Regions from separate parts of the Streptomyces sp. NPDC060366 genome, predicted to be linked through region 2. Evidence: riboswitches for the same ligand, from Rfam matches in the RefSeq annotation. Region 2 holds a riboswitch; the other holds the start of a gene.
The links. A riboswitch is a leader RNA that binds a small molecule or an ion and turns the genes downstream of it on or off. The one in region 2 is predicted to bind S-adenosylmethionine.

Region 1: linked by a shared signal. The riboswitch ahead of thrC (threonine synthase) and the one ahead of ACFWHU_RS06485 (aminotransferase class V-fold PLP-dependent enzyme) in region 2 are both predicted to bind S-adenosylmethionine.

Annotation. Positions count from the first base shown of each region.
Region 1 is NZ_JBHXDC010000012.1:58,561-73,847, forward strand. It holds gene ACFWHU_RS26355 (MurR/RpiR family transcriptional regulator) at 1-636, shown strand, start outside; gene murQ (N-acetylmuramic acid 6-phosphate etherase) at 817-1,821, shown strand; gene ACFWHU_RS26365 (DUF7010 family protein) at 1,905-2,522, shown strand; gene ACFWHU_RS26370 (hypothetical protein) at 2,592-3,158, shown strand; gene ACFWHU_RS26375 (superoxide dismutase) at 3,213-4,211, opposite strand; gene ACFWHU_RS26380 (erythromycin esterase family protein) at 4,348-5,685, shown strand; gene groL (chaperonin GroEL) at 5,793-7,418, opposite strand; gene ACFWHU_RS26390 (cold-shock protein) at 7,753-7,956, opposite strand; gene ACFWHU_RS26395 (ubiquitin-like small modifier protein 1) at 8,340-8,615, opposite strand; gene thrC (threonine synthase) at 8,656-9,981, opposite strand; SAM riboswitch class I at 9,998-10,125, opposite strand; gene ACFWHU_RS26405 (glucosyl-3-phosphoglycerate synthase) at 10,243-11,184, shown strand; gene ACFWHU_RS26410 (hypothetical protein) at 11,304-11,426, shown strand; gene ACFWHU_RS26415 (trehalose-6-phosphate synthase) at 11,486-12,910, shown strand; gene ACFWHU_RS26420 (SDR family NAD(P)-dependent oxidoreductase) at 12,915-14,360, opposite strand; gene otsB (trehalose-phosphatase) at 14,465-15,287, opposite strand, start outside.
Region 2 is NZ_JBHXDC010000002.1:383,576-398,862, forward strand. It holds gene ACFWHU_RS06435 (AMP-dependent synthetase/ligase) at 1-1,193, shown strand, start outside; gene ACFWHU_RS06440 (glycosyltransferase family 4 protein) at 1,444-2,598, opposite strand; gene ACFWHU_RS06445 (glycosyltransferase 87 family protein) at 2,834-4,057, shown strand; gene ACFWHU_RS06450 (hypothetical protein) at 4,134-5,402, opposite strand; gene ACFWHU_RS06455 (NlpC/P60 family protein) at 5,602-6,630, opposite strand; gene ACFWHU_RS06460 (NlpC/P60 family protein) at 6,908-7,933, opposite strand; gene ACFWHU_RS06465 (NYN domain-containing protein) at 8,270-9,631, opposite strand; gene ACFWHU_RS06470 (hypothetical protein) at 9,667-9,909, opposite strand; gene ACFWHU_RS06475 (rhomboid family intramembrane serine protease) at 10,083-10,793, shown strand; gene ACFWHU_RS06480 (Lrp/AsnC family transcriptional regulator) at 10,790-11,071, shown strand; gene ACFWHU_RS06485 (aminotransferase class V-fold PLP-dependent enzyme) at 11,111-12,478, opposite strand; SAM riboswitch class IV at 12,734-12,851, opposite strand; gene trpD (anthranilate phosphoribosyltransferase) at 12,981-14,048, opposite strand; gene ACFWHU_RS06495 (cytochrome bc complex cytochrome b subunit) at 14,282-15,287, opposite strand, start outside.

The DNA of each region.
Region 1 (15,287 bases), on a different contig from region 2:
GAGTCCGGCGCGGCCCCGGCCGTCACCGCCGACATCGCCGTCGACGACCCGATCGCCGATGTCGTCGCCAAGCTCGCGTACGACGAGCAGCAGACGCTCGCCGACACGGCGGCCGGGCTCGACACCGTGCAGCTCGGCGCCGTCGTCACCGCCGCCGCGAGCGCGCGGCGTATCGACATATACGGCGTCGGCGCGAGCGGTCTCGTCGGCATGGACCTCGCGCAGAAGCTCCTGCGTATCGGTCTGATAGCCCACGCGCACAGCGATCCGCACCTCGCGGTCACCAATGCCGTCCAGCTCCGGCCGGGCGACGTGGCCATAGCGATCACGCACTCCGGCTCCACCGGTGACGTCATCGAGCCGCTGCGCGTCGCCTTCGACCGGGGCGCGACGACGGTCGCGATCACGGGTCGCCCGGACGGCGCGGTGTCGCAGTACGCGGACCACGTCCTCACGACGTCCACGGCCCGCGAGAGCGAGCTGCGGCCGGCGGCGATGTCCAGCCGGACGAGCCAACTCCTGGTCGTGGACTGCCTGTTCGTCGGGGTCGCCCAGCGGACGTACGAGACGGCGGCACCCGCGCTCGCGGCGTCCTACGAGGCGCTGGCGCACCGCCACTCACCGCGCTCGCGCTGATCCGGGGTCCGCGCACCCGCCGGTCGCCGCGCCCGCCGAACGCACGCCGCCCATCACGAACCCGCAACCGCACACCCGCGCGCCGCTGAACAGGCACGCACCGCTCGACCGCTCGACCGCATCACCAAAAACGGGGCTTCCTCAGGTTTCTGCCAGCTCGCCAGAAAGAGCCGCTTCTCCATGACCTCCATGCCCACCGATGCCTCCTCGACGTCCGGCGCCGGTAGTTCCGCCTCCAGCCCTTCCTCCTACGGCGAGCTCCGCGCCGAACTCGCGACCCTCACCACCGAGGCGTTCCGCCCCGAACTCGCCGAGATCGACCGCCGGTCGACCGAGGACATCGCCCGTGTCATGAACGGCGAGGACCAGACCGTCCCCGCCGCCGTCGCCGCGCAGCTCCCCCGTATCGCCGCCGCCATCGACGCCACCGCCGAGCGGATGGCCCGTGGCGGCCGGCTCATCTACTCGGGCGCGGGCACGGCCGGCCGTCTGGGCATCCTGGACGCCAGCGAGTGCCCTCCCACCTTCAACACGGACCCGTCGGAGGTCGTCGGCCTCATCGCGGGCGGCCCGGGCGCGATGATCAAGTCCGTGGAGGGCGCCGAGGACTCCAAGGAACTCGCGGCGACGGACCTGGACGAGCTGAAGGTGGGCCCGAACGACACGGTCGTCGGCATCTCGGCGTCCGGCCGCACGCCGTACGCGGTGGGCGCGGTCGAGCACGCCCGCTCGCTCGGCGCGCTCACCGTCGGACTGTCCTGCAACGCGGACAGCCCGCTCGCCGCTGCCGCCGATCACGGCCTGGAGATCGTCGTGGGTCCCGAACTGCTCACGGGATCCACGCGGTTGAAGGCCGGTACGGCGCAGAAGCTGGTCCTCAACATGATCTCGACGATCACGATGATCCGGCTCGGCAAGACGTACGGAAACCTGATGGTCGACGTCCGCGCGTCCAACGAGAAGCTGCGGGCCCGCTCCCGACGCATCGTCGCGCTCGCGACGGGCGCGGCGGACGAGGAGATCGAGGCGGCGCTGGCGGCGACCGACGGCGAGGTGAAGAACGCGATCCTCACCATCCTCGGCGCGGTCGACGGCCCCACGGCGGCGGGGCTGCTCGCGGACTCGCACGGACATCTGCGCGTGGCGCTCCAGGCATCGAAGGGGACCGCGGCCTCCGATTCGTAGGACCATGGGGCCGTAGGCCGTACGGCGTTCGCGACGTACGGCCCGCTCCTCTCCCCCGAACCCACTGGTAAGGAAAACCGCACATGACCACCGCCCAGCCCACCGACGTCCCGTCGGCCATATCCCGCGCCGAACTGCGCGGCCGGGCGACCGGCGCCGGCGTCATGGCCTTCTTCGGCCTCGGCTGGACGGCGTGCGGTGTCACGGACATGCCGGTGACGGCGGGCCGGGCGGTGTTCGCGGCCGCCGCACTCGCCTCGATCACCTTCGCGTTCCTGGCCGCCCGCAAGAGCCGCGCGGCGGCGAACGCGCCCACGGACGGCGACCCGACGGCGGACACCAAGAAGAAGGTGGGCCGGCGCTTCGGTCTGGTGGTCCTGGCGGAGTGGGTGGCCATCTTCGCGATCGCCCGCGTGCTGGTGGCGACGGACCACGCGGAGGCGATCCCGGCGTTCGTCGCGGCGGTGGTGGGCATCCACTTCTTCCCGCTGGCCCGCCTGTTCGGCATCCGCGCGTACCACCTCACGGGCGCGGCGATGTGCGCGTCGGCCCTGACGGCGGCCGTACTGGCACCATTGACCTCAACCGCCGCCCTGTGGACGGCACTTCCGGGCTTCGGCTCGGCGGCGGCGCTGTACGCGACGAGCGTGCACCTGCTGCGCGTCCATCGCGGTACGGATGGGCCCCGCCGACGCTCTTGAGCATCAGGAACTCGTCCGTGTCCGCCGGAGCCTTGTGCCGTGGGCGTCGGTCCTGGCTTCATGGACGGCATGAGGAATACGGCGTTCCGTTGGCGGGCTCGGCACAAGGAGCCCTGGATCTACGAAGAGGGAGCCGTCGCGGTCGGCGTCCTGCCGCCGTTGACGGTCCTGTTCTCCTTTGTCGCACCGGTCGTGGCCTGCCTGCTGGGGCTCTGGACCGTCGTCGGACTCGCGATGTCGGGACCGGCCTGGGTGCGTACATGGCGGTCGGTGGTCGAGGTGCGGGTGGAGACGGAAGGCGGGCGGCGGTTGCTGCTGCGGCAGCGGTACGGGCGTACCCGCGCCTACCCTCTCGACGCGGTGACCGCGGTGCGCCCGCTCCAGGTCGGACTCGTCTCACCGGTCTTCGTGGATGACGGAGACGACGACGAGTCCTGGGAGACCGACGAGATGGTGCTGCTTCTGGAGCTGGGCAAGGCGTCCCACACCACGTACCAGGCACCGCACATCACCTCGGCCCACATCGCACCGCTGGTCGAGGCCCTGCGGCGCGCCTGCCCCCACCTCGTCGTGGCCGAGACCGAGCACCGCATGCGCCACGCGGGCGATCTCGAACGGGGCATGTCCCCCGGCTGAGGGTGCACCGGACTCGCGGCGGAGCCCGATGCGCCTCACTCGACGGTCCCTGGCTCAGCGCAGCGGTACGGCCACCGCGTTGTACGTCGTCTCCGGTGTCGGAGGTGTCGTGAAGCGGGCGTTGACGAGGTAGAGGCGGTCGCCGAGGCGGGCCGCGGTCGTGGGTACGTCGAAGCGGGGGTCGGTGATGGAGCGGCGCAGCGTCGCCGTGCGGGCGCGGGAGTCCAGGTCGAAGACCGTGATGACGTTGAGGCGGTTCTGCACCACGTACAGCGTGCGGCCGACGCGCAGCAGGCCGTCGCCGTTGACGACGCCGTCCGCGCCCCGGAGTGTGATGACCGTGGCGTGCCCGGTCCTCGGATCCACACGGAACAGCTTGCCCGCCGGGCTGTTGACCACGATCAGGGCGCGGCCGTCGGGCGTCGTCTCGATGCCGTTGGCGCTGATGCCGCCGGCGGGCCCCTGTTCCCAGTCGCCGCCGAGCGGGACTTCGCGGACATCGGCGCCGCGTCTGCCGTGACCGCGCGGGACGGTGTAGATCACGGGGGCGTGCGAGTTGGTGAACCAGGCGCGGTCGCCGTACAGGATCACGTCGTTGACGAAGCCGGCCGTCGTCGGCTGGTACGTGGCGGTGAGCCGGTTCGTACGGGTGTCGAGCACGCGGATGGAGGCGCTCAGGCCGCCCGAGATGTAGAGCAGCCCGTCACGGTCGAGCTTCAGGCCGGTGGCCGCCGCGCCGGTCGCGCCCGCCAGGACGGTACGGCCCTCACCGGTGCGCAGGTCGGCGCGGCGGACGGAGCCGTCCACGAGGGAGCCCATGTAGGCGTACGGGCCACTGCCGATGGCGATGCCCTCGGGACGGAAGCCGTTGGGCAGCGCGAACTCGGCGGGCCAAGCGGGACGGCCGGGGCTTTCGGGACGGCCGGGCCGGGTGTGCGCCGTGGCCGTACCCGCACCGGCCGCCGTCGCGGCGAGCGCCAGCGTGGCCGCCGCGGCGCCGCCGAGCACGGCACGGCGGCTGGGGCGGGAGGAGTCGGGGGGTGTCAGGGGCATGGTGTTGAGCCTCCGGGGCTTCGGGGGTACCTGGGGACAGGGACAACTCCGGTGCGCTATGCGCACGTAACGCGCCGCGCCCGCCACCGAGTTCCCGGTGCCGGAGGCGGACCGTCCCGGCTGTAGCCTCGGCGGCATGCCAGCGAATGATCGGGAGACCATGTCCGCCGAGGCGTCGGAGACGACGGCGACGGCAGGGGCGACGGTGACGGCATGGCTGTCACGGAACGCCCTACCGCTGAGCGGCGGCCTGACCGCCGGCGCGCCGACCGACGACCTCCGGCCGCTCGGGCGGGTCCTCGACGGCGTACGGATCGTGGGGCTGGGCGAGTCCACCCGCGGCACCCGTGAGTTCTTGCAGCTCAAGCACCGCCTGCTGGAGTACCTGGTCACCGAACTGGGCTTCACCGTGCTGGCCATGGAGGCGAGCGCGTCCGCCGGTCCGGCCGTCGACGCGTACGTACGCGAAGGAGTCGGCGACCCCGAACGGGTGCTGACCGGGCTGGGGTTCTGGACCTGGCGGACCGAAGAGGTCCTGGCCACGATCAAGTGGATGCGCGCGTACAACGACGGGCGTCCGGACGACGACAAGGTCCGCTTCGTCGGCATCGACCCGCAGCGGTCCGGGGATTCGCTCGCGGTGCTCGAGGCGTTCCTGACCAGCGTGGCGCCGGACCGGCTGCCGGCCCTGCACTCCACGCTCGGCGTGCTCGCCACCGCCTATCCGGGCTCGCTCCCCGACCCCGAGCAGAAGCTGATGCGCGAGGCCACGAGTCTGCTGGAGTTCGTACGCGGCTACGACAAGCCCGACACCCCGGCGGGGGCCGTGGCGGTACGGCACGCCCGGAACCTGGTCCGGGCCGCCGATCTGGTGACGCGCAACGCACAGCACCCGGACCCGGAACGGACCGTCCAGGCCGCACGCGACCGGTACATGGCGGAGGCCGTCGAGGACGTCCTGGACGGCGACCCGGCGGCCAAGGTGGTGCTCTGGGGCCACAACGGCCATGTCGCGAAGGGCCGTACCTCCGGCGGCGTCCCGCCGCTCGGCCGGCACCTGCGCGAGCGGTACGGCGACGCGTACTACGCCCTCGGGCTCCTCTTCGGCTCGGGCTCCTTCCGCGCCCACCGCATCTGGCCGGGCCCCTGGAGCGGCGTCGGCGGACTGACGGGCCGGGCCGCCGAGGGCAACTCCATCGGCGCCGCCCCCGCGAACACCGTGGAGGCCCAACTGGCCGCCGCCACACCGCGGGACCATCTGCTGGACCTGCGCCCCGCCGACGCCGAGGACACGCCGCGCGCCGTACGGGAGTGGGTGGGGGCCACGCACGGGACGCGAACCTTCGGCGCGCTGGTGACGCGCTGGTACTACCGCCGCGACACCACCCCGCTCCGGCTGTCGGACGAGTACGACGGCGTGGGTTACGTCGCGGTCTCGACCGACTCCCGCCCGATCCCGCAGCACCGGCCGTAGACCGGGGGCGGGGAGGCAGCCGAACGCCCCGAGGGCGGCACCCCCTTTCGGGAGTGCCGCCCTCGGTTCGTCAATCCGTGCAGGACTGCCGATCGACCGGAGGTCGATCAGAAGTCCATGTCACCGCCCGGCATGCCGCCCGGCGCGCCGCCGGCGCCGGCCTTCTCCGGCTTGTCGGCGATGACGGCCTCGGTGGTGAGGAACAGCGCCGCGATGGACGCCGCGTTCTGCAGCGCGGAGCGCGTGACCTTCGCGGGGTCGATGATGCCCTCGGCGATCATGTCCACGTACTCGCCGGTCGCGGCGTTCAGGCCGTGACCGATCTTGAGGTTGCGGACCTTCTCGACGATGACGCCACCCTCAAGACCCGCGTTGACCGCGATCTGCTTGAGCGGGGCCTCCAGCGCGAGCTTGACGGCAGCGGCGCCCGTCGCCTCGTCGCCTTCGAGCTCCAGCTTCTCGAACACCGAGGAAGCCTGGAGCAGAGCCACGCCACCACCGGCGACGATGCCCTCCTCGACGGCGGCCTTGGCGTTGCGCACCGCGTCCTCGATGCGGTGCTTGCGCTCCTTGAGCTCGACCTCGGTCGCGGCGCCGGCCTTGATGACGGCCACGCCGCCGGCCAGCTTCGCGAGGCGCTCCTGGAGCTTCTCGCGGTCGTAGTCCGAGTCCGAGTTCTCGATCTCGGCGCGGATCTGGTTCACGCGACCGGCGACCTGCTCGCTGTCACCGGCACCGTCGACGATGGTGGTCTCGTCCTTGGTGATGACGACCTTGCGGGCGCGGCCCAGCAGGTCGAGACCGGCGTTCTCCAGCTTGAGGCCGACCTCCTCGGAGATGACCGTGCCGCCCGTGAGGATGGCGATGTCGTTCAGCATCGCCTTGCGGCGGTCACCGAAGCCCGGGGCCTTGACGGCGACGGACTTGAAGGTGCCCTTGATCTTGTTGACGACGAGGGTGGAGAGCGCCTCGCCCTCGACGTCCTCGGCGATGATCAGCAGCGGCTTGCCCGACTGGATGACCTTCTCCAGGAGCGGCAGAACGTCCTTGACGCTGCCGATCTTGGAGTTGACGATCAGGATGTACGGGTCGTCGAGCGACGCCTCCATACGCTCCATGTCGGTGGCGAAGTACGCCGAGATGTAACCCTTGTCGAAGCGCATGCCCTCGGTGAGCTCAAGCTCGAGCCCGAAGGTCTGCGACTCCTCGACGGTGATGACGCCTTCCTTGCCGACCTTGTCCATCGCCTCGGCGATGAGCTCGCCGATCTGGGTGTCGGCGGCGGAGATGGAGGCCGTCGAAGCGATCTGCTCCTTGGTCTCCACGTCCTTGGCCTGCTCGAGAAGCGCACCGGAGACGGCCTCGATGGCCTTCTCGATACCGCGCTTGAGGGCCATCGGGTTGGCGCCGGCGGCCACGTTGCGCAGGCCCTCGCGGACCAGGGCCTGGGCCAGGACGGTCGCGGTGGTCGTACCGTCACCGGCGACGTCGTCCGTCTTCTTGGCGACTTCCTTGACCAGCTCGGCGCCGATCTTCTCGTACGGGTCCTCGAGCTCGATCTCCTTGGCGATGGAAACACCATCGTTGGTGATCGTGGGGGCGCCCCACTTCTTCTCGAGGACGACGTTTCGGCCCTTGGGGCCAAGGGTGACCTTGACGGCGTCGGCGAGCTGGTTCATCCCGCGCTCGAGACCGCGCCGTGCCTCCTCGTCGAACGCGATGATCTTGGCCATGTGAAGTGGTCCTCCCGGACAGGGGGTGGATTGCTCCGGACCGTGTCCGCGCCCGCGACGGACGGCCTGAGAGCCCTGCGGTTCCTTGCCCCACAGGCTCTCGGGCCTCGCTGACCCGGTCCATAAGTTGTCACTCTCACCTGCAGAGTGCTAACGCCAATGATTAGCACTCGACCCCCGAGAGTGCAAGCGACTCCCGAGTGACCACAGAGCAAGCGCAGGACCCGCGCACGCCTCGCGCACGCCCCCCGCGCGCACGCACGAGGGGCCCGTATCCCCTGCCGGGATACGGGCCCCTCGTCCGTGAGTGCGTCGTTGGCCGATCGCGCCGGGATCAGACGGCGAGCTTGACCATGTCCGCCTGCGGACCCTTCTGGCCCTGCGAGATCTCGAACTCAACTCGCTGACCTTCTTCAAGGGTGCGGTAGCCGTCCATCTGGATCGCGCTGTAGTGGACGAAAACATCCGCACCACCGTCGACCGCGATGAAGCCGTAGCCCTTCTCCGCGTTGAACCACTTGACGGTGCCCTGAGCCATGCCCAACTCCCCTATTACTGGCCCCTGCGCGGGACCGCACTTCGCGCCGGAACGCGTCGACCGCGGCTGAATGTATCTGCCCAACTGCCCTCTGCAACAGGTCAATCGGACGAGAATTATGGGCATGGCCGAACACGCAAAGGGGTGAATTGCCGGGCCACCAGGGGCAAGTCGGGCCGGGCAAAGCGCAAGGAACCGCGCAAACAGCGTCCACACTTTGACCGCATCTTGTCGCGAACTCATATGCTCGTGGCACAGGCGGCGGCGGGGCTACCCCAACTGTACCGCGTTCAACCTCATGGAATTGCCCCCTCCGTTTCTCTTGCGGAGGGGGCAACACCGTTCACCGTGCGTGCTGTTCGGCCGTACGTCCGGCCGTACGTTCAGCCTCCGGCGACCGCCGGGATGATCGAGATGCCGGCACCGTCCGGAGTGGCGGTCTCCAGGCCCTGCTCGAAGCGGACGTCGTCGTCGTTCACGTACACGTTGACGAAGCGCCGGAGCTTGCCCTGGTCGTCCAGGACGCGGGCGGCGATGCCCGGGTGGTTGGTCTCCAGGGACTCGATGACCTGGGAGAGGGTCGTGCCCTCGGCCGGGACCTCGGCCTTCCCGCCGGTGTACGTACGGAGGATGGTGGGGATGCGGACGTTCACGCTCATCGGTTTCTGCCTTCCGGGAAGTAGCGGGTTGGTGAGGTGCTCAACGCGCCAGACCGGCGGCGCGGAACGCGTCGAGGCTCGGCGGGATCGTCGCGGTCGGCCCCGTCGTCGGCGCGACGGCGTCCAGCGTCTTGAGCCCGTCACCGGTGTTCAGCACGACCGTCGTGAGCGCCGGGTCGAGCAGACCCGCCTCGATGAGCTTGCGCGTCACGCCCACGGTCACCCCGCCCGCCGTCTCGGCGAAGATCCCCTCGGTCCGCGCGAGCAGCTTGATCGCGTCGACGACCTGCTCGTCGTTCACGTCCTCCACGGCGCCGCCCGTGCGGCGGGCGATGTCCAGGACGTACGGGCCGTCGGCCGGGTTGCCGATCGCCAGCGACTTGGCGATCGTGTTCGGCTTCTGCGGCCGTACGACGTCGTGACCGGCCTTGAAGGCGACGGACACCGGCGAACAGCCCTCGGCCTGCGCGCCGAAGATCTTGTACGGCTTGTCCTCGACCAGGCCGAGCGCGATCAGCTCCTTGAGCCCCTTGTCGATCTTCGTCAGCTGCGAGCCGGACGCGACGGGGATGACGAGCTGGTCGGGCAGCACCCAGCCGAGCTGCTCGCAGATCTCGTACGCGAGGGTCTTCGAGCCCTCGCCGTAGTACGGGCGGAGGTTGACGTTGACGAAGCCCCAGCCCTCGCCCAGCGGGTCGCCGATGAGCTCCGAGCAGAAGCGGTTGACGTCGTCGTAGTTGCCCTCGATGCCGACGAGTTCACCGCCGTAGATCGCGGCCATGACGACCTTGCCCTGCTCCAGGTCGTGCGGGATGAACACACAGGAGCGGAAGCCGGCGCGGGCCGCGGCGGCTCCGACGGCGCCCGCGAGATTGCCGGTGGAGGAGCAGGAGAGCGTGGTGAAGCCGAAGGCGCGCGCCGCCTCGACGGCGATGGCGACGACGCGGTCCTTGAAGGAGTGCGTCGGGTTGCCGGAGTCGTCCTTCACGTAGAGGCCGCCGGTGACGCCCAGCTCACGGGCGAGGTTGTCGGCCTTGACGAGCTTGGTGAAGCCGGGGTTGATGTTCGGCTTCGACGCGACGTCGGCGGGGACGGGCAGCAGCGGGGCGTAGCGCCAGATGTTGTCGGGACCCGCGGCGATGCGCTTCTTCAGGTCCTCGGGGTCGCCCGTCGGCAGGTCGTAGGCCACTTCGAGAGGGCCGAAACAGCTCTGACAGGCGAAGATCGGGCCGAGTTCGAAGCGTTCCCCGCATTCGCGGCACGAGAGGGCGGCGGCGGGTCCGAGGTCCACGGTGCCGGCGTCGGATGCTGCTGATCCGGTGGCGGTGGCGGCGTCGTCGGTGTTGGAAACAGTCTGCACAGCCATGAAGGCGAGGGCCCTTTCCTCATCTTCCTCGCGACGCATCTCGCCGCGAGACGGAATTGGCACCTTCCCCACCGTGACCTCGCGGTCGGCGGGAGGGTTGCCGGGGCTTCAACGGGCCGTTCCCTCTGCCCCTCTGGATGAGCGGTATTCGATTGTCAGCCTGACGACCCCCGACGTGCGACGGTCATCCGCGTTGTTCAAGACTGTAACCGAACCCCTGGACGGTTGAAGGCCTCGTCCGATCCGCGAGATGGAGATCACGTGCTGGAAGAGGTGGAGCGCTGGCTGGCCCGGCGGTCCTGGTCCGCGGCGGACCGGCCGCTCGGTCTGCTGGCCGCGGCGAAGCAGGGTACGCAGGTCAGCGTGGTGCTCCCGGCCCTGAACGAGGCGGCGACGGTCGGCCGGATCGTGTCGGTGATCCGGCGCGAACTGATGTCGGGCCCGGCGCCGCTCGTCGACGAGCTGGTGGTGATCGACTCGGGCTCGACCGACCGTACGGGGGAGGTCGCGGCGGCGGCCGGGGCGCGCGTGGTGCACCGGGACGACATCCTGCCGAGGCTGCCGGCCGTGCCGGGCAAGGGCGAGGTGCTGTGGCGCTCGCTGCTGGTGACGAGCGGCGACATCGTCTGTTTCGTGGACGCGGACCTGAAGGACTTCTCGGCGGATTTCGTGTCGGGGATCGTGGGGCCGCTGCTGACCGAGCCGGACGTGCTGTTCGTGAAGGCGATGTACGACCGTCCGCTCGGCGACGAGCCGGGCCAGGGCGGCCGGGTGACGGAGCTGGTGGCGCGTCCGCTGCTGAATCTGCACTGGCCGCTGCTCGCGGGATTCGTGCAGCCGCTGGGCGGCGAGTACGCGGTACGGCGCTCGCTGCTGGAGCGGCTGCCGTTCCCGGTCGGTTACGGGGTGGAGCTGGGGCTGCTCGTGGACGCGCTGCACACGGTGGGGCTGGACGCGCTGGGCCAGGTCGACGTCGGGGTGCGCAGGCACCGGCACCAGGACGGGCAGGCGCTGGGGCGGATGGCGGCGGCGATCTACCGGACGGCGCAGCTGCGGCTGTCGCGGGGGCATCTGGTGCGGCCGGCGCTGACGCAGTTCGAGCGGGGCGAGGGCGGCTTCGAGCCGCGTACGCACGCGGTGGACACGGAGGAGCGGCCGCCGATGCGGGAGATCGCGGAGTACACGGCGCGGCGCGCGGCGTAGGGGCGTAGGGCGTAAGGGCGCAGGGCGTGCCGTGACGGTCTCACCGGGCCCGTCCGGTTGCCGGGCGTCGCCGCGTGGCATTACCGGTCCGTTCGTATGATTTGCGTATATTGCCCGGTATGGCGATGAGCGCGGTGACCCTGACCACGGAACAGCTCTGGCTGCTGGGCGGCGTGGCCCTCGCCCTCGTGGGCGCCGGGGTGGTGGCGCTGGCGGCGAGCCGGGGCCGGGGGCGTGGCTGATCCTCGCCGACCTGAATCCGTACGTTTGAGCGTTTGTGCGACGGGCTAGATTTCGGCACATGGTCTCCGAGCAAGCCGCCCAGGTTCTCGTCGCGTCCAATCGCGGCCCCGTCTCGTACACGCTCGGTGAGGACGGCGAGCTGACCTCCGGGCGCGGCGGCGGCGGGCTCGTCTCGGGTCTCTCGGCCATCGGGCCCGACACGAACGCGGTGTGGGTGTGCGCGGCCCTCGGTGACGGCGACCGCGAGGCCGTGCGGCGCACCGGCGGCCGGCTGGACACCGGCGACACGGGCGGGCAGCGGGTCAGGATGCTCGGCATCCCGCCGGAGGTCTACGCGGACGCGTACAACGGCGTCGCGAACTCCACGCTCTGGTTCGTCCATCACCTGCTCTACCAAACTCCCCTGGAGCCGGCCTTCGACTCGGACTTCCGGGCGCGATGGGCGTCCTACGAGGCGTACAACCGCGCGTTCGCCGAGGCCCTGGCCGACGAGGCCGGCGACGGCGCGGCCGTCCTGGTCCAGGACTACCACCTGGCCCTGGTGCCGGGCATGCTCCGGGCGCTGCGGCCCGATCTGCGGATCGGGCACTTCTCGCACACGCCGTGGGCCCCGGTCGACTACTTCCGGCTGCTGCCCGACGACATCGCGCGCCAACTGCTGCGCGGCATCCTCGGCGCCGACCGGGCCGCGTTCCTGACCCACCGCTGGGCCGACGCGTTCACCGCGTGCTGTACGGAGCTGCTGGGCGGGACGGGGAAAACGCAGATCGGGGTGCACGGCCTGGGCGCCGACGCGGACTTCCTGCGGGAGCGTGCGCACCGGCCCGACGTCGACGAGCGGCTGGCCGAGCTGCGGGAGCAGATCGGCGGCCCGGACGGCGCGCCGCGCAGGACGATCGTGCGGGTGGACCGCACGGAGCTGTCGAAGAACATCGTGCGCGGGATGCTCGCCTACCGGCAGTTGCTGACGGACCGTCCGGAGTGGCGCGAGCGGGTCACGCATGTGGCGTTCGCCTATCCGTCCCGGCAGGACCTGGCGGTCTACCGCGACTACACGGCCCGTGTCCAGGAGGTGGCCGACGAGATCAACTCCGCCTACGGCACGCCCGGTTGGACGCCGGTGGTGCTGCACGTCAAGGACGACTTCGCGCGCTCGCTCGCCGCGTACCGCCTCGCGGACGTGGCGCTGGTCAACCCGATCCGCGACGGTATGAACCTGGTCGCGAAGGAGATCCCGGTCGTCTCGGAGACGGGCTGCGCGCTGGTGCTGTCGCGCGAGGCGGGCGCGTACGAGGAGCTGGGCGACGACGCGCTGGTGGTGAACCCGTACGACGTGTCGGCCACGGCGGCGGCCCTGCACGAGGCCCTGACGATGGACGACGACGACCGTACAGCGCGGACGAAGCGCCTGGCCGCCGCCGCGACGGCGCTGCCGCCGCAGCGGTGGTTCCTGGACCAGTTGGAGGCGCTGCGGAACGGCTGAGCGCCTACCAGGCGACGGGCCGGTAGTCCTTGAGCAGTACGCCGTGGACGGGGCTGCCCGCCTGCCCCTGCACGATCGGGTGGTAGATCCGCGCCGCGCCGTCCACGATGTCCAGCGGCGGGCGCCAGCCGGTGGCGGCGTGCCGCTCCCTGGCGGGCAGGGGTTTCTCGTCGGTGACCCAGCCGGTGTCGACGCTGCACACGTGGATGCCGCGCTCGGCCAGGCCGGCGGCGCTGGTGCGGGTGAGCATGTTGAGGGCGGCCTTCGCCATGTTGGTGTGGGGGTGGCCGCTCGTCTTCTTGTGGACGGTGAACTGGCCCTCGACGGCGGACACGTTGAGCAGATAGCGCCGCGCCCGGGGTGAGGACTCCAGCAGGGGCAGCAGCCGGTCGGCGAGCAGGAACGGGGCCACCGCGTTGACCAGTTGGACCTCCAGCATCTCGGCCGGGTCGATGTCACCGAGCCGGGCGGTCCAGGAGTTCTCGGCGGCGGTCTCGGTCAGCAGCCCTGCCTCGTCCACGGCGGCGAGCACGGAACCGGCGGTCGCGGGTGCACCGGTGGTACGGGGCACGAGCCCGGCGGCCCAGGACCGGCCCGCCAACCCGGTGTTCGCGGCGCCGGGGACGCTGAAGTCGGGGGCGGTCCACACGGCGGGCGCTTCGGCGGCCGGCAGCGCCGTGCGCGCCGGTGCGGCCTCGGCGGCGGCCAGGGCGGAGTAGGCGCGCGGCGAACGGCGCAGCGTCTGGGCCGCGTTGTTGATCAGGATGTCCAACGGCCTTGCCTCGGCCAGCAGATGGTCGGTGAAGGCCAGCACCTGCCGGGGATCGCGCAGGTCGAGTGCGGCCACGCGCAGCCGGTCCCACCAGTCGGCGGAGTCGGGCGCCGCCGCGAAGCGCCGTATCGCGTCCTGCGGGAAGCGGGTGGTCACGGTGAGATCGGCGCCGTCACGCAGCAGCATCAGCGCGAGCTGGTAGCCGATCTTGACGCGTCCGCCGGTCAGCAGCGCGCGGTGCCCGGTCAGATCGGTGCGGGCGCGGCGGCGGGTGAGGTTGTCGCGGGCGCAGTCGGGGCAGAGCCGGTGGTAGAAGTGGTGGATCCGCCGGTAGTGGTCCTTGCAGACGTAGCAGCGCTGGGGGCGCCCCAACTCGCCCACGGACCGGTCGTCCCGCTCCGGATTCACGCCGCCCAGTGGCGCGTCCATCGTCCGGTCCGGCGCGCCCATGACGGTGCCGGCCTGGATCCCGGCGTCCGCCGCCGCGCGGGCGCCCCGGGTGGCCGAGCGGCGTTTGCGCCGCCCGTCCCGGAAGAGCCCGCTGGCGGCCCGCTCAAGCCGCTCGCGCCGGGGATCCTCGATCGACAGGTCCCGTGCCTCGTTCAGCAACTCCAGCGTCGCCTGTATCCGGTCGTCCGTCAGGTCGTCCGTCGGGCCGTCCATCAAGCCGTCGTTCATCGAGCCCTCGCCCCCCGCTCACACCGAACGACCATGATGCGGGAGCCGGACGCCGGGTGTCGCCCGCGTTTCCGCCCGGCGCCCGCGCTCCGGCCTCCGCGCCGTCAGAGGCGGGCGGCCACCGAGGCGAGGAAGTCGGTCAGCGCTCCCGGGCCCGGCAGCACCAGGTCGGCCCTCGCGGCGAGTTCGGGGACCTCGCCCGTACCACTGCACAGCAGCAGACCCGGATGGCCGTTGTCGCGCAGGGTGTCGACCGCCGCGAAGGCCGGGAGGTCTCCGAGGTCGTCGCCTCCGTAGACGACCGTCTCGGCGCCGACCTCGCGGACGTACTCCTCCAGGGCCACGCCCTTGTCCATGCCCGGCGGGCGCAGCTCCAGCACGAGGCGGCCCGGTTCGAGCATCAGGCCGTGCCGGGCCGCCAGGTCGGCGAGCGGTTCACGCAGGGCGTCGAAGGCCCCCTGCGGGTCAGTGGCGCGGCGGGTGTGGACCGCGACCGCCCGGCCCTTCTCCTCGATCCACGCGCCGCGCCAGGAGTCGAACTGGTCGAGGAGTCCGGGGAGTTCGGCGCGGACGGCGGCGACTCCGGGGTGCGGCTCGGGAGCCTGTACGGCGCCGCTGACCGCGTCCCAGCGTTCGGCGCCGTAGTGGCCGAGGACGACGAGGTGTTCCAGGCCGGGTACTCCGGCGAAGCCGCCGTACCGTACGGCGACATCGGCCGGACGGCCGGTGATCACCGCGACGGACGCCACGTGCGGGGCGAGGGCGACGAGCGCGGGGACCGCGCCGGGGTGGGCGCGGGCCTGTTCGGGGTCGGGGACTATGTCGGCGAGCGTGCCGTCGAAGTCGAGCGCGACGACGGCTTTCCCGGGCCGCGCGAGAAGCGCGGCCAGTCCTTCGGCGCCGGCGGGGGTGACGGGGGTCGGCAGG
Region 2 (15,287 bases):
CCTTCTTCGCGGAGTGCGGCAACGTGGTGGAGCGCCTGAAGCCGCTGTTCCGTACGGGCGAGTGTTCCGTCCTGCTCTTCCTGCCCGCCGCGCACGTCTTCGGACGGCTGGTCGAGGTGGCGTCCGTGATGGCGCCGATCAAACTCGGCTGCGTACCGGACATCAAGGATCTGACCAAGGAGCTGGCCTCGTTCCGGCCGACGCTGATCCTCGGGGTGCCGCGCGTCTTCGAGAAGGTCTACAACTCGGCGCGGGCGAAGGCCCAGGCGGACGGCAAGGGCAAGATCTTCGACCGCGCGGCGAGCACGGCGATCGAGTACAGCCGCGCGCTGAGCGGCGCGCAGGGTCCGTCCGTGGGCCTCAGGATCAGGCACAAGGTCTTCGACGCGCTCGTGTACCGCAAACTGCGCGCGGTCCTCGGTGGCCGCGGCGAGTACGCGATCTCCGGTGGCGCGCCTCTCGGCGAACGCCTCGGGCACTTCTTCCGCGGCATCGGCTTCACCGTGCTGGAGGGGTACGGCCTGACGGAGACGTGCGCGGCCACCGCCTTCAACCCGTGGGACCGGCAGAAGATCGGCACCGTCGGGCAGCCACTGCCCGGCTCGGTGATCCGCATCGCCGACGACGGCGAGGTGCTGCTGCACGGCGAGCACCTGTTCAAGGGGTACTGGAACAACGAGGCGGCGACGGCGGAGGCGCTGGCCGACGGCTGGTTCCACTCCGGCGACATCGGCACGCTCGACGAGGACGGGTATCTCGCGATCACCGGCCGCAAGAAGGAGATCCTGGTGACGGCGGGCGGCAAGAACGTCGCGCCGGCCGTGATCGAGGACCGGATCCGCGCGCACGCGCTGGTCGCGGAGTGCATGGTGGTCGGCGACGGCCGTCCGTTCGTGGGCGCGCTGGTGACGATCGACGAGGAGTTCCTGGCCCACTGGGCCAAGGACCACGGCAAACCGGCGGGCTCGACGGTGGCGTCGCTGCACGACGACCCGGATCTGCTGGCGGCGGTCCAGCAGGCGGTGGACGACGGCAACGCGGCGGTCTCGAAGGCGGAGTCGGTACGGAAGTTCCGCGTCCTGGACGCGCAGTTCACGGAGGACGCGGGGCACATCACGCCGTCGCTGAAGCTGAAGCGCGGCGTGGTGGCGAAGGACTTCGCGGACGAGATCGAGTCGATCTACCGCGCGTAGTTACGTCCGTAGGAGGCGCGGGGTCTGTCGGGCGGCAGGTTTCGTCCTCAATCGCCGGACGGGCTGAATTTGCAGCGGTTCCGCGATGGAGACGGGTCCGTCCGGCCGGAGGTCCGTCCTCAAACGCCGGACGGGCTTCATTTGCAGCCGTTCCGCGGTGAGGACAGGTCTGTCGGGCCGCACGTTCATCCTTGATCGTCGGACGGGCTTGTTTTTAGAGCCCGTCCGACGATCAAGGACGCGTCGGCTCCTACAGAAGCGTGCGGAGCTTTGTCGCCAGGAGGTCCCAGCGCCAGCGTTCCTCGACCCATTCGCGGCCGCGGCGGCCCATCCGCTGCCGCAGTTCAGGGTCCTGGAGCAGCGTCACGATGCGGTCCGCCGACTCCTCTGTGGCGACCGCGGCGGGGCCGCCCCGCACCACCCAGCCCGTCTCGCCGTCCAGCACCGCGTCCGGCGCGCCGCCGGAGTCGCCCGCGACCACGGGGAGCCCCGTCGCGGACGCCTCCAGGTAGACGATGCCCAGGCCCTCCACGTCGAGGCCCCCCCGACGGGTGCGGCAGGGCATCGCGAAGACGTCGCCCGCGCCGTAGTGGGCCGGCAGTTCGGACCAGGGCACGGTGCCCGTGAAACGTACGGAGTCGCTGACTCCGGTGTCGGCCGCCAGCTTCCGCAGTTCCTTGGCGTACGGCCCGCCGCCGACGATCAGCAGCACGGCGTCCGGGATCCTCGCCAGGATCGCCGGCATGGCGAGGATCAGCGTGTCCTGCCCCTTGCGCGGCACCAGCCGCGAGACGCAGACGACGACGGGCCGCCCGGCGAGCCCCAGCCGCTCGCGCACCGCGTCACCGCCCGACGCCGGATGGAACGTCTTCTCGTCGACGCCGGGCGGCAGTTGGACCATGCGCCCGGCCGCCTCCGGCGTGAGCGCGGCGGCGATGCGTGAGCGGGTGTACTCGCCGAGGTAGGTGATCGTGTCCGTGCCCTCGCCGATACGGCGCAACAGTCGCCGTGCCGCGGGCAGTTGCGCCCAGCCCGCCTCGTGGCCGTGCGAGGTGGCCACGATCCGCCGGGCGCCGGCCCGGCGCAGCGCGGGCCCCATCAGACCGAGCGGGGCCGCGGCGCCGAACCACACGGACTCGCAGCCGTGTTCACGCAGCAGTCCCGCCGCCCGCTCCGTCACCCTCGGGGTCGGCAGCAGCATCGTCGTACGGTCGCGCACCACCGTGAAGGGCTGCTCGGCGTCGAAGGCCGCCGTCGCTTCGGCGCCCTCGGCGCCACGCTTCCAGGTGGAGGCGTAGACGACGATCTGCCCGGGGTCCAGCCGCAGCGCCATGTTGTGCAGAAACGCCTGGATGCCACCGGGCCGGGGCGGGAAGTCGTTCGTCACGATCAAGGTCTTGTGCATCGTCGCCGACAGTACCGAACGGCCCCGCCTCATCGCTCCCGCGCCCGTGCCCCCGCATGATGGCTCCCGCCACGCATATCCATATATCTGACAAAACGGGCAGGTGGTCATGGCGGTCGGGGACAGGACGCACACCCACGTCGAAGCGGCCGGGTCGGCAGGAGGATCCGGCGGGGCCGGCGCGCTCACCGTGCTCGGGCCGATCGCGGTATGGCTGCTCACCAGGACCGTACTGATGCTCTGGGTCCTCAAGATCCTGCTCGCGCCGGGCGTCGATGTCACACCGGACGTCTCGGTGACCTATCAGGGCTGGTACGACATCCTGCGCACCGGCACCTTCCCCCGCTCCGACGTCACCTGGCAGTACCCGCCCGCCGCCGCGTTCGCGATCCTCTCCCCCGCCCTGCTGCCCTTCCTCGGCTACGCCACCGCGTTCTTCACCCTGTGCCTGCTCTGCGACGCACTGGTCTTCGGACTGCTGCTGCGCGCGAGCCGGCGCCCGGGACGTTCGGCGCGCGGCGTGTGGGTGTGGGTGGCCGGAGTGGCTCTGCTCGGGCCCACCGTCTACGCGCGCTACGACCTGATGGTGACCGCCGTCGCCGTCTGCGCGCTCCTCGTGGGCATCCGCAGGCCCCAACTGCTGGGCGCGCTCGCGGGGTTCGGGGCGCTGCTGAAGGTGTGGCCGGTACTGCTGCTGATCGGTACGCCGCGGGGCCGGGCCACCCGGCTGTCCTGGTCCGCCGCCGTCGCGACGGCCCTCGCGCTGCTGGCCGTGGTGTCCGCGGCGCTGCCGGGCGCGCTGGACTTCCTCACCGCGCAGCGGGACCGCGGCACCGAGGTCGAGTCGCTGGGCGCGCTGGTCTTCCATGTGGCCCGGCATCTCGGCTGGGACGGCGCCGTGATGTTCAGTTACGGCTCGGTGGAGTTCCGGGGGCCGTACGTCCCGCTCGTCAGCGCGCTCGCTCTCGTCCTCAGCATGGCCTCCTTCGGCTGGCTGCTCGTCTGGCGGCTGAGGGCGCGGACGTTCACGCCGAGCACCCTGTGCGACGCGGCGTTCGTCGCCGTCCTGCTCTTCACCGTCACGAGCCGGGTGATCAGCCCGCAGTACATGATCTGGCTGGTGGGCCTGGCCGCCGTGTGCCTGCTGGCGCGGTCGAGCCCGATGACACGGCCCGCGGTGCTCGTGGTGGTGGCCTCCGCGGTCACGGCGCTCGAATTCCCGCTGTTCTTCTCGCACGTGACGGCGAGCGACCCGCTGGGCGTGACCCTGCTCGTCGTACGCAACGGGCTGCTGGTCGCCGCGGCGCTGACCGCGTGCGGCCGGCTGTGGCGCGGGACGGTGCCCGCGCCACGACAGCGTGAACGCCAGGAGACGGCGGACGCGGCCCCCGGCGGGGCCGTGGGCGCGCGAGACGGCAAGGAGCACAAGGAGGACACCTACCGGCTCCTCGGGTCCTGACGGCCCGGCAGAGGCCCGGCACAGCCCCGTACGGGCGCCATGGGGGCCTTTGGGGGCTGTCGCGCCCCCGCCCCGCTCAGCGCAGCCGCTCGCGCATGTAGTCCCGCCACAGCGCGCCGAACTCGTCGGGCGTCACCGACAGCACGTCGTTCATGGCGCTCTCGACTGCGCCCTCGCGGTGCTCCCGCTCGCCGACCGCCCGGTAGAGGTCCGTCAGTTTCGTCTCGCCCCAGCGCTCGGCGATCAGATCGCACGCGAGGCGCCCGCCCTCGTACGCGCGCGCCAGTTCGTCCGCCTCCGCGTCGAAGGCGAAGTCCGCGTCCTCGGGGAGTTCGGCGGGCAGCGCGCCCCGGTGCAGGGACCGTTCGAGCTCCGGCGCGGCCTGTCCGTCCGTACGGCCGCTGCCGCGGTAGGCGACCCAGTCGGAGAAGCCCTCCGACAGCCACATCGGGGTGGCCTCGGAGGTGGCCGCGCGCGTCGCGACATGGGTGGTCTCGTGGGTGAGGACGATCCGGCGCCCGAAGTCGCCGAGCACCCCGTACGCGTCGGGGTTGACGATCACCCGGTCCGCCGGCGAGGAGCCCTTCGGTCCCGTCTCGCCGGTCGTGACGGCGGCGATGCCCCGGTAGCTCCCCGCCGACGCGCCCAGCAGACCGGCCATCGACGTCACCGACTCGGGCACCAGCACCACGACCCGGCCCGACCACTCGCCCGGCCACGCCTCGTCCACGGCGGGCACCGCCTCGTCGGCGGCGGCGGCGATCTCGCGGAGCCGGGCGTTGTCCTGGCCGACGCCGAGGATCAGGCTGCGCCGGCCGTGGACGACCTCGACGGCGCCCTGCTGCCAGAGCTGCTGCACGCCCTTGTCGCCGGGCCGGTCGGCCGTCACGTACCAGCGCCCGTCCCGCTCCGTCAGCTCCAGCGCGCGGGACGAGGTGACGGGAGCGGTGTCGTAGCCCTCCAGCCGGTAGCGCAGCTCGGCCCGCGCGGTCGCGCGGGTGCCGGAGCGCTCGACGTCCCGCAGCCGGTACTCCCAGGACCGCACGGGCACGTCGACGAGGTTCTGATACGTCCGCCGCTCGACGGCGAGGAGGTCACCGGCCGCGGGGTCCACCGCGGCCAGATAGCCGCTCTCGTCACGGTCGAGCAGGGCGTCGGCCCGGCGGTCGAGGGTCCGCTGGATATCGCCGGTGGCGGCGTCGGCCGCGGGAGGCGCGGAGCACCCGGAGGCGACCAGCAGACACCCGAGCAACGAGATCACCGCGCGGCGGCGCACCGCGCCCCGGCGGGTCGTACGTCCACGACCCGCCGCACGTCTCCGGGTCGTACGTCCCTGACCTGCCACCCGGCCGATCGTACGTGGAGCCGCGAGGACGAATCCCGACAATGCGTCGGTACCGGGGCCGGAGCCCGTCCGGCGGATCGGGCAGCGTCCGCGCCGCCGGGCTGCTGATGTCACGTCGGTGCGTGCGATCACAAGGCGGAAAGCGTGCGTGCCACGGCACACGAGCCCGGCCGAGCCCGGACCCGCCGAACGACAGGCCCTAGACGCGGGTGACCGACGAGACAGGCATCATGCCCACCGGGTCGTAGCGGACCGAGGCGCCGGGGTAGGGCGCGTGGACCACCTGGCCGTTGCCCATGTACATCCCGATGTGACTGGCGTCGTCCCGGTAGGCGACCAGGTCGCCCGGTCTCGCCTCGGAGAGCGGCACCTGCTGTCCGGCGTACCGCTGTGCCTGCGAGGTGCGTGGCAGCGAGACCCCGGCCTGCGCGTACGCCCACTGGGTCAGGCCCGAACAGTCGAATCCCGAGGGGCCGTTGGCGCCCCACACGTAGGGCAGGCCGACGGCTCCGCGGGCCGCGCGGGCGGCAGCCGCCGCGCGGGCGGACGCGGGCGCCTGGTCGCCGAACGACATCGCGGCGCCGTCGCGCCCCGAGCGCGAGGCCCGGTCGGCGTCCCTCGCGGCGTCGGGCAGCGAGTTCAGCAGCCGCCGCGCCTCGGCCAGCTTGGCCTCGACGGTGCGCTTGTGGCGGGCGACGGCGGCCCGGCTGCGCTCCAGCTCGGCGAGGTCCTTGGTGGCCTCCTCGCGCTGCTGGCCGAGCTTGCGCTGGACCTGCCCGATGTCGCGCAGCGCCAGGGCCTGCCGGTCGCTCATCCGGTCCAGGGCCTCGGCCCGGCCGAGGTAGCTGTCCGGGTCGGAGGAGAGCAGCAGCGCGAGCGCCGGGTCGATGCCGCCGGAGCGGTACTGGGCGCCGGCGATCGAACCGAGCGCGCCGCGCATGCGGTTCACCCGTTCCTGGCCCCGGGCGGTGCTGTCCCGCAGCCGGTCCACCCGTGCGCGCAGCACGTCGGCGTGCTCGTCCGCCTCGTTGTACCGCTCGGTGGCCTTCTCGGCCTCCTCGTACAGCCGGTCGACGGTCGACCGGGTCGCCTCGGTCGTGTCCCGCGGGTCCGCGCTCGCCGGCGCGGTCCCGAGGGCGGCCGCCGCCGTGACCGCGGCGGCGGAGAGGACTGTGACCCGGGTGCCGCGGCTGTGGCCGGGGTGTGAGGAACGACGGTGGGACACCACAGGAAGCCGCACTTCCTTCCGCTGGACGCAACCACGCAGCCCCTGCCGCCCGACGGGCGGAACCATGGCCGGAGCTGCGGCGCAGCAGAGAGTAACCGCGCGGACACGGAGTGACCAAAGGCCGCGCCGGGCACACACAGTGATGCCCCGCCGGAGATCACAGGTCACCGGCGGGGCGTGCGTCAGCGGGAGTAACCGGAGTTCGCCCGAACGGGCGGTCGCGGTCACCTCCGTGAGATGTTCCTACGTGCCTCTGCGCATCCGTACGGAGGACGCGTCAGACGCGGACGCCGAACTGGAAGCTGCCGGCCCACTCCATGGCCTCGTACCGCACCACGGTGCCCGGCTTGGGGGCGTGGATCACCTGGCCGTTGCCGACGTACAGCCCGACATGGCTCAGTCCGCTGAAGAAGACCAGGTCGCCCGGGGCGAGTTCGCCGCGGCCTATCTTCACGCCGTCGTTGACCTGCGTGTAGGTGGTCCGGGTGAGGCTCACGCCCGCCTGGGCGTAGGCCCACTGGGTCAGCCCGGAGCAGTCGTAGGAGTTGGGGCCCTCGGCGCCGGAGATGTACGGCTTGCCCAGCTGGGTCTTGGCGGCGGCCAGCGCGGCGGCGGCACGGCCCGAAGAGGCCGTCTCGTTGCCGAGGTTGGCACGCTCGTTGCCGCGGGCGGCGCGCTCGGCGTCGTCCGCCTGTATCTGCGCGCGCTCCTCGGCGGTCAGCGTGTTGAGGAGCTTGTTCGCCGCGTTGAGCTTGGTCTGGACGTCCTTCTTCTTCTTCGCCAGCTCCGTGCGCGTGTCGGCGAGGTCCTTCAGCTTGAGGGACGCCTCCTTGCGCTGCTGCGCGAGGGTCCGCTGCTTGGTCTGGATCTTCTCCAGCGCGCCGACCTGCTTGGTGCCCATCTGGTCGAGCACGGAGGCCTTGTCCAGATAGTCGTCCGGGTCCGAGGAGAGGAAGAGCTGGAGCGCCGGGTCGATGCCGCCGGAGCGGTACTGGGCGCTGGCCATCGAACCGAGGCCGGTACGCAGCTCGTTGAGCTCGTCCTGGCCGCGGGCGACCTTGTCCTGGATCGACTCGACCTGCTTCTCGAGCTTCTTTTCCTTCTCCTCGGCGCCGCTGTGCTTCTCGGTCGCCGCCTCGGCCTCGTGGTAGAGCTTGTCGACCTTTTCCTTGACGTCTTCCTTGGACGGCTTGGGGTCGGCCTGCGCGGCCTGGGACGTCAGGGCGACAGCTGCGGCTGCGGTCGCGGAGAGCACGGTCACGCGGGCGCGGCTCGGCTGCTTGGGACGACGGTGGGACGCCACGAAGGCGATCTCCTTCTTCCTCAGAGCCGCCTACCGGGTTCGGGGAGTGAATCCCCGGCTCCGTGAGTCAGCTTCCCGGCGGACCGGGAATCCGGTACGACCCGGACTGAACTACACGAATTCGGCGGTTCCTTCGCCGCCACCCCGGATGGGTGATCAACCGCGCGAAGGTTCGAGGCCCGACCTTAGTGACCTTCTTGTGATCAGTTCAAATCCTGAAGGGAAAAAATTTCACCGCGGAGTGGTTTCTTCACATACATCGCACTGACAGTGACGAACAATTGACGCTGTGATGTGACATGGAGGGAGCAAATGCCGCAATGGTCACAGGAGTTACTAGACGCGCGAAAGCCGCTTCAGCAGCAAGGCGGACGCCACGGGTCTCGCACCGGCCCGCGCCACCCCGTCGGCGACCTCCCGGTCGGTGGAGACGACCACCACGGGACGTCCCGGCGGCTCCGCCCGTACGAGCTGCCGGATCAACTCGTCCGCCGTCACGCCCGGTTTGGAGAACAGCACCCGCACTCCGCGCGGCGGCGCGAGCAGTACGGGAGCGGCCAGTTCGGCCCCGTCGAAGACACATGTCATCTCGGCGCCCGTCTGCGCCGCGAGCATCGCGAGCCCGCCGAGCAGCCGCAGCCGCTGCTTCTCCAACGGCATCGTCGGATAGCCGGTCTTGGTGACGTTGTAGCCGTCCACGACCAGATGCGCCTGCGGCAGCGCCAGCAACTGGTCGAGCAGCGCGGGATCCATGTCGGACAGCGCACGGGCCGCCACGTCCTTGGGAGAGAGCCTGCCGGGCTCCACGGCGTCCACCAGATCGGCGGGGTGCGCGGCGGCCGGCGGCAGCGCCAGCTCGCGCCGCAGCCCCTGCGCCGACTCCAGGACGGTGTCCAGCAGCAGCCGCAGCCGCATGTCCTCCACCGAGCGCCCCTCACGGGCGGCCCGGCGGCTCGACTCCACCGCTGACTCCGCCTCCGTGAGCCGGGCCTTGAGGCGCCGTGTCTCGCTCTCCGCCGCGGACACCTGGGCCGCCGCCTCCGCGCGGACCGTCTCGATCTCGGCCGCCGTACGGCGCAGGGCGGCCTCGCCGCGCTTCACATCGCTCAGGGCACCGCGCAACTTGCGCTGCGCGGACTCGGCCTCCCTGCGGGCGGCGTCCAGCTCCGTGCGGAGCCGCTCCGTCTCGGCCTTCGTCATGGCGCGGGCCTGTGCCAGTTCCTCGCGCAGCCGCTCCAGCTCGCGGCGGTTCTCCTCGTCGGCGCGCTCGGCGTCGGCGCGCTGGACCTCCTCGCCCGCGGCGGCCACCAGCTTCACCCAGCCGACGGGGCGCAGGATGTACGCGGCGGCGGCCACGTCCATGGGGTCGGCGGCCGGTGGCGGCGAGCCCGACTCCACGGCCGAGGCCAGTTCGGGATCCGCCTGGGCGAACCGCTCACCGATCCGCTGCCGGAAGATCGCGTCGCTCTCCAGGGCCGCCGCCATCGCGTTGCCCGCGAACCGGGCGCGTCTGTTCGGCGTGAAGCGCGCGTACTGTCGTAGCTGGGCGGGCAGTTCGGTGACGGTCAGACCGCCGAAGGCGTCCGAGACCAGCGCCACGACCCGGCGCCGGACTCCCTCGGGCAGCGGCCTGTCGAGCGCCTCGGCGTCACCGCCGGCCGCATCGGCCGGCTCAGCGCCACTTGCGGGCTGCTCCACGATCCGTCACCCCACTACCCTTTCGGGCGGCTCCCTCAGGAACCGGCGCCCGGCCTGTCAACCAGTTCGATCTGATCCACCGCGTTGCACCAGCGGCAGCGGACGGACTCGATGGTCTCACTGACCACGTCGCGCTCCTCGATCTTCGACTCCCCGGCCAGGTCCAGATGGACGTACTCCACCACCTTGGAGGACCGCGTGACGTCGAACCGGGTGAGATTGCCGCACAGCGTGCAGCGCCACCGGGTGGCATCCGTCGGCAAGGGAACCGTCGTCATCGTGCCGTCCTCTTTCGTCGAGGGCTGATGTCGTGCTGTCGAGCCTGCCGCGCCGTTCCCCGGTGCGGCGCCGGAGCGGGGAAGACGCGCCCGTAACCCTACGGCCTCCCGCGTATCCCATGTCGCGGCGAGGCGGTCCGTACCTGTCTGTCCGCGTACGAGATGATCCTTGGATGATCAATTGGCGCGCGGCGGCCGGTGCGCCGGTCGTGACCTACGGTCTGATCGGCCTGTGCGCCCTGGCCTTCCTGACCAGCCCGCTCTCGGGGTTCACCCCCGCGTACGGAACGGGCGACGCGCTGCTCGCCGCGCAGAGCGCGTACTTCGAGCGCTGGGGCGTGATCCCCGACGAACTGATGAGCGGCGACTCCCACGCGCTCCTCACCCCTCTCACCGCGCTCTTCGTCCATGGGAGCTGGCTCCATCTGCTGGGAAACCTGCTCTTCCTCTACGTCTTCGGGGCGATGGCCGAGGAGCGGATGGGACGGGTGCGGTTCACCCTCTTCTATCTCGTCTGCGGCTATCTCGCCCTGCTCGCCTACGCGGCGGCGAACGCGGACTCCGACCAGACCCTGGTGGGTGCGTCGGGCGCGATCTCCGGTGTGCTGGGCGCCTTCCTCTGTCTCCTTCCCAGTGCGCGCGTCACCAGCCTCTTTCCGTTCCTTTTCTTCCTGCCGCTGCGCTTTCCCGCCTGGATCGTCCTGATCTTCTGGTTCGCCCTCCAGTGGCTGGCGGCCCACAACGCGAAGCCGGGCCCTGGCGTCGCCTATCTGGCGCATCTGGTGGGCTTCGCGCTCGGCTTCGTCGCCGCGTGGGTGCTTTTCCGCCGGACGGCTAGAGTGAAGTCCCGTTCCGCGGCCACCGAGGGAGAACGTCAACCGTGATCACCGCGATCGTGCTCATCAAGACCAGCGTCGACCGGATCCCCGAGATCGCCGAGTCGATCGCGGCGCTGGAGAGCGTCAGCGAGGTCTTCTCCGTCACCGGTACCTACGACCTGATCGCCATGGTCCGCGTCGCCAGGCACGACGATCTGGCGGACGTCATTCCCGGCAGCATCAGCAAGATCCCGGGCGTCGAGGCCACGGACACGCACGTCGCGTTCCGTACGTACTCCCAGCACGACCTGGAAGCCGCCTTCGCGATCGGCCTCGACGCGTAACGGGCGGGGCCTGCCCCGGGGGCAGGCCCGGTCCGCGCGTCAGCCGCGGTCGGGGACGCAACGGCCGTCCTCGGTACGGTAGTTCCAGCGCGCCCCGTCCCGTACGAGTTCCTTGACCGCGCCGGTGAACCGCTCCACGTGCTCGTCCGGCGTACCGGCCCCGAAGCTGACCCGGATGGCGTTGAGCGACCTCTCACCGGGACCGGCGTCCGGCGCGCCGCACTCCCCCGGGTCCCCCGCGTCACCGCCCAGCAGGGTCCGCACGAGCGGGTGGGCGCAGAACAGCCCGTCCCGTACGCCGATGCCGTACTCCGCCGAGAGCGCGGCGGCGAAGTGCGAGCTGTTCCAGCCGTCGACGACGAAGGAGATGACGCCCACCCGGGGGGCGTCGTCACCGAAGAGCGAGAGCACCCGCACCTCGGGCACCTCGGCGAGACCCGCGCGCACCCGCGCGACGAGTTCCTGCTCGCGCTCGACGAGCCGGTCGAAACCCGCCTCGGTGAGCGCCTTGCAGGCCGAGGCGATCGCGTACACACCGATGACGTTCGGCGATCCGGCCTCGTGCCGGGCCGCGGTGGTGTGCCACTCGACGTCCACACCGCCGTCGGCGCGGCGCGCGACCTTCCGGCTGGCGCCGCCACCGGCGAGGTACGGCTCCGACTCCCGCAGCCAGTCGGCGCGGCCCGCGAGCACACCGGAGCCGAACGGCGCGTAGAGCTTGTGCCCGGAGAAGGCCACCCAGTCCACGTCCAGCTCCGCGATGTCCACGGGGTGGTGCGGGGCGAGCTGCGCGGCGTCGAGGACGATGCGCGCGCCGTGGGCGTGCGCGGCGGCGGCCAGTTCGGTCACGGGCCACAGCTCGCCGGTCACGTTGGACGCGCCGGTGACACACACCAGAGCGGGGCCCTTCGGGTCGCGGCCCGCGAGGGCGCGCTCCAGGGTGGCGACGGCCTCGGCGGGGGTGCGCGGCGCGTCGAGGTAGCTGACGCGGGCGTCACGCCAGGGCAGCAGCGACGCGTGGTGCTCGGTCTCGAAGACGAACACCTCGCAGCCGGCGGGCAGCGCGGCGGCGAGCAGGTTGAGCGAGTCGGTGGTGGACCGGGTGAAGACGACCTGGTCGTCCTCACGACAGCCGAGGAAACCGGCGACGGTACGGCGGCTGTTCTCGAAGAGGTCGGTGGAGAGCTGCGAGAGGTATCCGGCGCCGCGGTGGACGCTGCCGTAGTACGGGGCGTAGGCGGCGACGTCGTCCCAGACCCGCCGCAGAGCGGGGGCGCTGGCCGCGTAGTCGAGGGCGGCGTAGCTGACTTCGCCGCCGGTGACCAGGGGAACGGTGACGTCACAGCCGAGTACGGGCAGCGGCTGGCCGGTGCTGGTGCGGTCGAGGGCGTCGGTGGGTACGGACATGGCGGTATCTCCCGGCAGGACGAGGCGGAAACGGCATCAGGACCCGACAGGCGGACGCGACGACGCGACGGCGGATGCCGTGACGGCGTGCGGGTGCGCCTGCGGTGTGGGACTCACTGAAGAGGGCTCTGGCCCTGTGCCCGGCGCGGATCGCACCGGGAGCGGGCCGAAGGCCCTATCGCATTCGCTTGCTCACGAGACTGCTCCCTCGAGGACCAGGACCCCAGGGATGACGACATCCGAACGATGTCCAGGGGTCCGCGCTTGCCGCAGACCTCGCTGCCTGCGGCCTGGTCTTCACCCGGGGCACCCCGCCACGGACGGAGGGTTGCCGGACAGCGGGCCGGGGCCGTAGTCGCTGTCACTCATGACCTGGGCTGAGATTACCCCACGGATACGCCACGGGCCCAGACGGCGTCCGCGATACGGGACGTTGGTGTCCTCAATCGCCGGACGGGCTGCAAATGCAGCCCGTCCGGCGATTGAGGACGAACCCCGGCGGCTACAAGTTGCTCGCCGAGACCCAGCGCTCCAGCGTTGCCTTCGCCGCGCCCGAGTCGACCGCGGTCGCCGCCCGCGCCATTCCCGCCGCGAGTTGGTCGTTCAGCGTGCCGTCGCCCCGCTCCAGCGCCACCAGCGCCGCCGCCGCGTTCAGCAGGACCGCGTCCCGTACGGGGCCGGTCTCGCCGTCGAGCAGCCGGCGCGCGACATCCGCGTTGTACGAGGCGTCCGCACCCCGCAGCGCCTCGATCGGGACCAGCTCCAGGCCGATGTCCCTCGGGTCGAAGGTCTCCTCGGTGACGCGGCCGTCCCGAACCACCCATACGTGTGAAGTGGCCGTCGTCGTCAGCTCGTCCAGACCGTCGTCGCCGCGGAAGACGAGCGAGGAGTTGCCCCGCTCGGCGAGCACCCCGGCCACGATCGGCGCCATCCGGCTGTCCGCCACGCCGACCGCCTGGGAGCGGACCCGCGCCGGGTTGGTGAGCGGCCCCAGGATGTTGAACGTGGTCTGCGCGCCCAGCTCCTTGCGGGCCTTGGCCGCGTAACGCAGCGCCGGGTGGAACTTCACCGCGAAGCAGAAGGTGATGCCCGCCTCCTCGACGACCTCCACGACCCGCTGCGGCGTCAGCTCCAGATTGACGCCGAGCTTCTCCAGCACGTCGGAGGCACCGCTCGCGGAGGAGGCCGCGCGGCTGCCGTGCTTGACGACCTTGCCGCCCGCCCCGGCCACCACGATCGCCGCCATCGTGGAGATGTTGACCGTCTTGGCCAGGTCGCCGCCGGTGCCGACGACATCGACCGTGGCGCCGGGCACCTCGATGGTGTTGGCGTGCTCGTACATGGCGCGCACCAGTCCCGAGACCTCGTCCACGGTCTCGCCCTTGGCGCGCAGCGCGACGGCGAAGCCCGCGATCTGGGCGTCCGTGGCCTCGCCGCTCATGATGCGGTCCATGGCCCACGCCGTGTCGCCGGCGTCGAGGTCCTGACCACGCAGCAGCGGGTTCAGTACCCCCGGCCAGGAACGCGCCGCCAGGGTGTCGCCTCCGGCCGGTGTAACAGCGCTGCTCATGCTCGCTCCTGGGGTCTGTGGACGGGCGCACCGCCGTGCTGCCCGTGCTGCCAGGCGTCAGCCTATCCGCGCCGCCCGCGATCCAAGACCCGCCGCCCGAAGTACGGACAGCGTGGCTGCCGGAGCGTGGGCCGGCCGGCCCATGCTCCCTGCGTACTCCCACGTACGAGGGCCCCGGCCCGGTCCCTCGAAAGGGGACCGGGCCGGGGCCCTGAACGTACGGTGGTGCTCGATCAGTGGTGGCCGTGGCCGCTCGTGATCTCCGTGTACTCCTCGGCCGTCGGCTTGGGGATCTGGCTTCCCTCGCCGTAGTAGCCCTTGTTCAGCTTGACCCGCAGCTTCTCCGCCGGTGAGGTCTTGCGCTCGACACCGTTCTCGTCGACAGTCGGCCCGATCTCGGCCGGCTTGTACTGCTCGTGAGCGGTCAGCGTGTGCAGGTCGCTCTGGTTCAGCGGCTGGTGGACCTCCACGAACTCACCGTGCGGCAGCCGCTTGATGATGCCGGACTCGCGTCCGTGCAGCACCTTCTCGGCGTCGCGGCGCTGAAGTCCCAGACAGAACCGCTTGGTGATCACGAACGCGATCACCGGGCCGACGAAGAACGCGATCCTGATGAACCAGGTGATCGTGTTGATCGACAGGTGGAAGTGGGTGGCCCAGATGTCGTTCCCGCCGCCGATGAGCAGGATGACGTACAGGGTCAGCCACGCCACGCCGAAGGCGGTCCGGGTCGGCGCGTTGCGCGGCCGGTCCAGGATGTGGTGCTCGCGCTTGTCGCCGGTGATCCAGGACTCGATGAACGGGTAGACCGCGAGGGCCACCAGAACCAGCGGGAAGATCATCAGCGGGATGAACACGCCCAGGACGAGCGTATGGCCCCAGAAGTTGATCTCCCAGCCGGGCATCACCCGGATCAGGCCCTCGGAGAAGCCCAGATACCAGTCCGGCTGTGCTCCGGTGGAGACCAGGTCCGGCCGGTACGGGCCGATCGCCCACACCGGGTTGATCGTGGCGATGGCCGAGATGATCGTGATGACACCGAAGACCAGGAAGAAGAACCCGCCGGCCTTGGCCATGTAGATCGGCAGGAACGGCGCGCCGACCACGTTGTTGTTGGTCTTGCCGGGGCCCGCGAACTGCGTGTGCTTGTGGTAGAAGACCAGGATCAGGTGCGCCACCACGAGCCCGAGCAGGATGCCCGGAAGAATCAGGATGTGGATGGAGTAGAACCGCGCCACG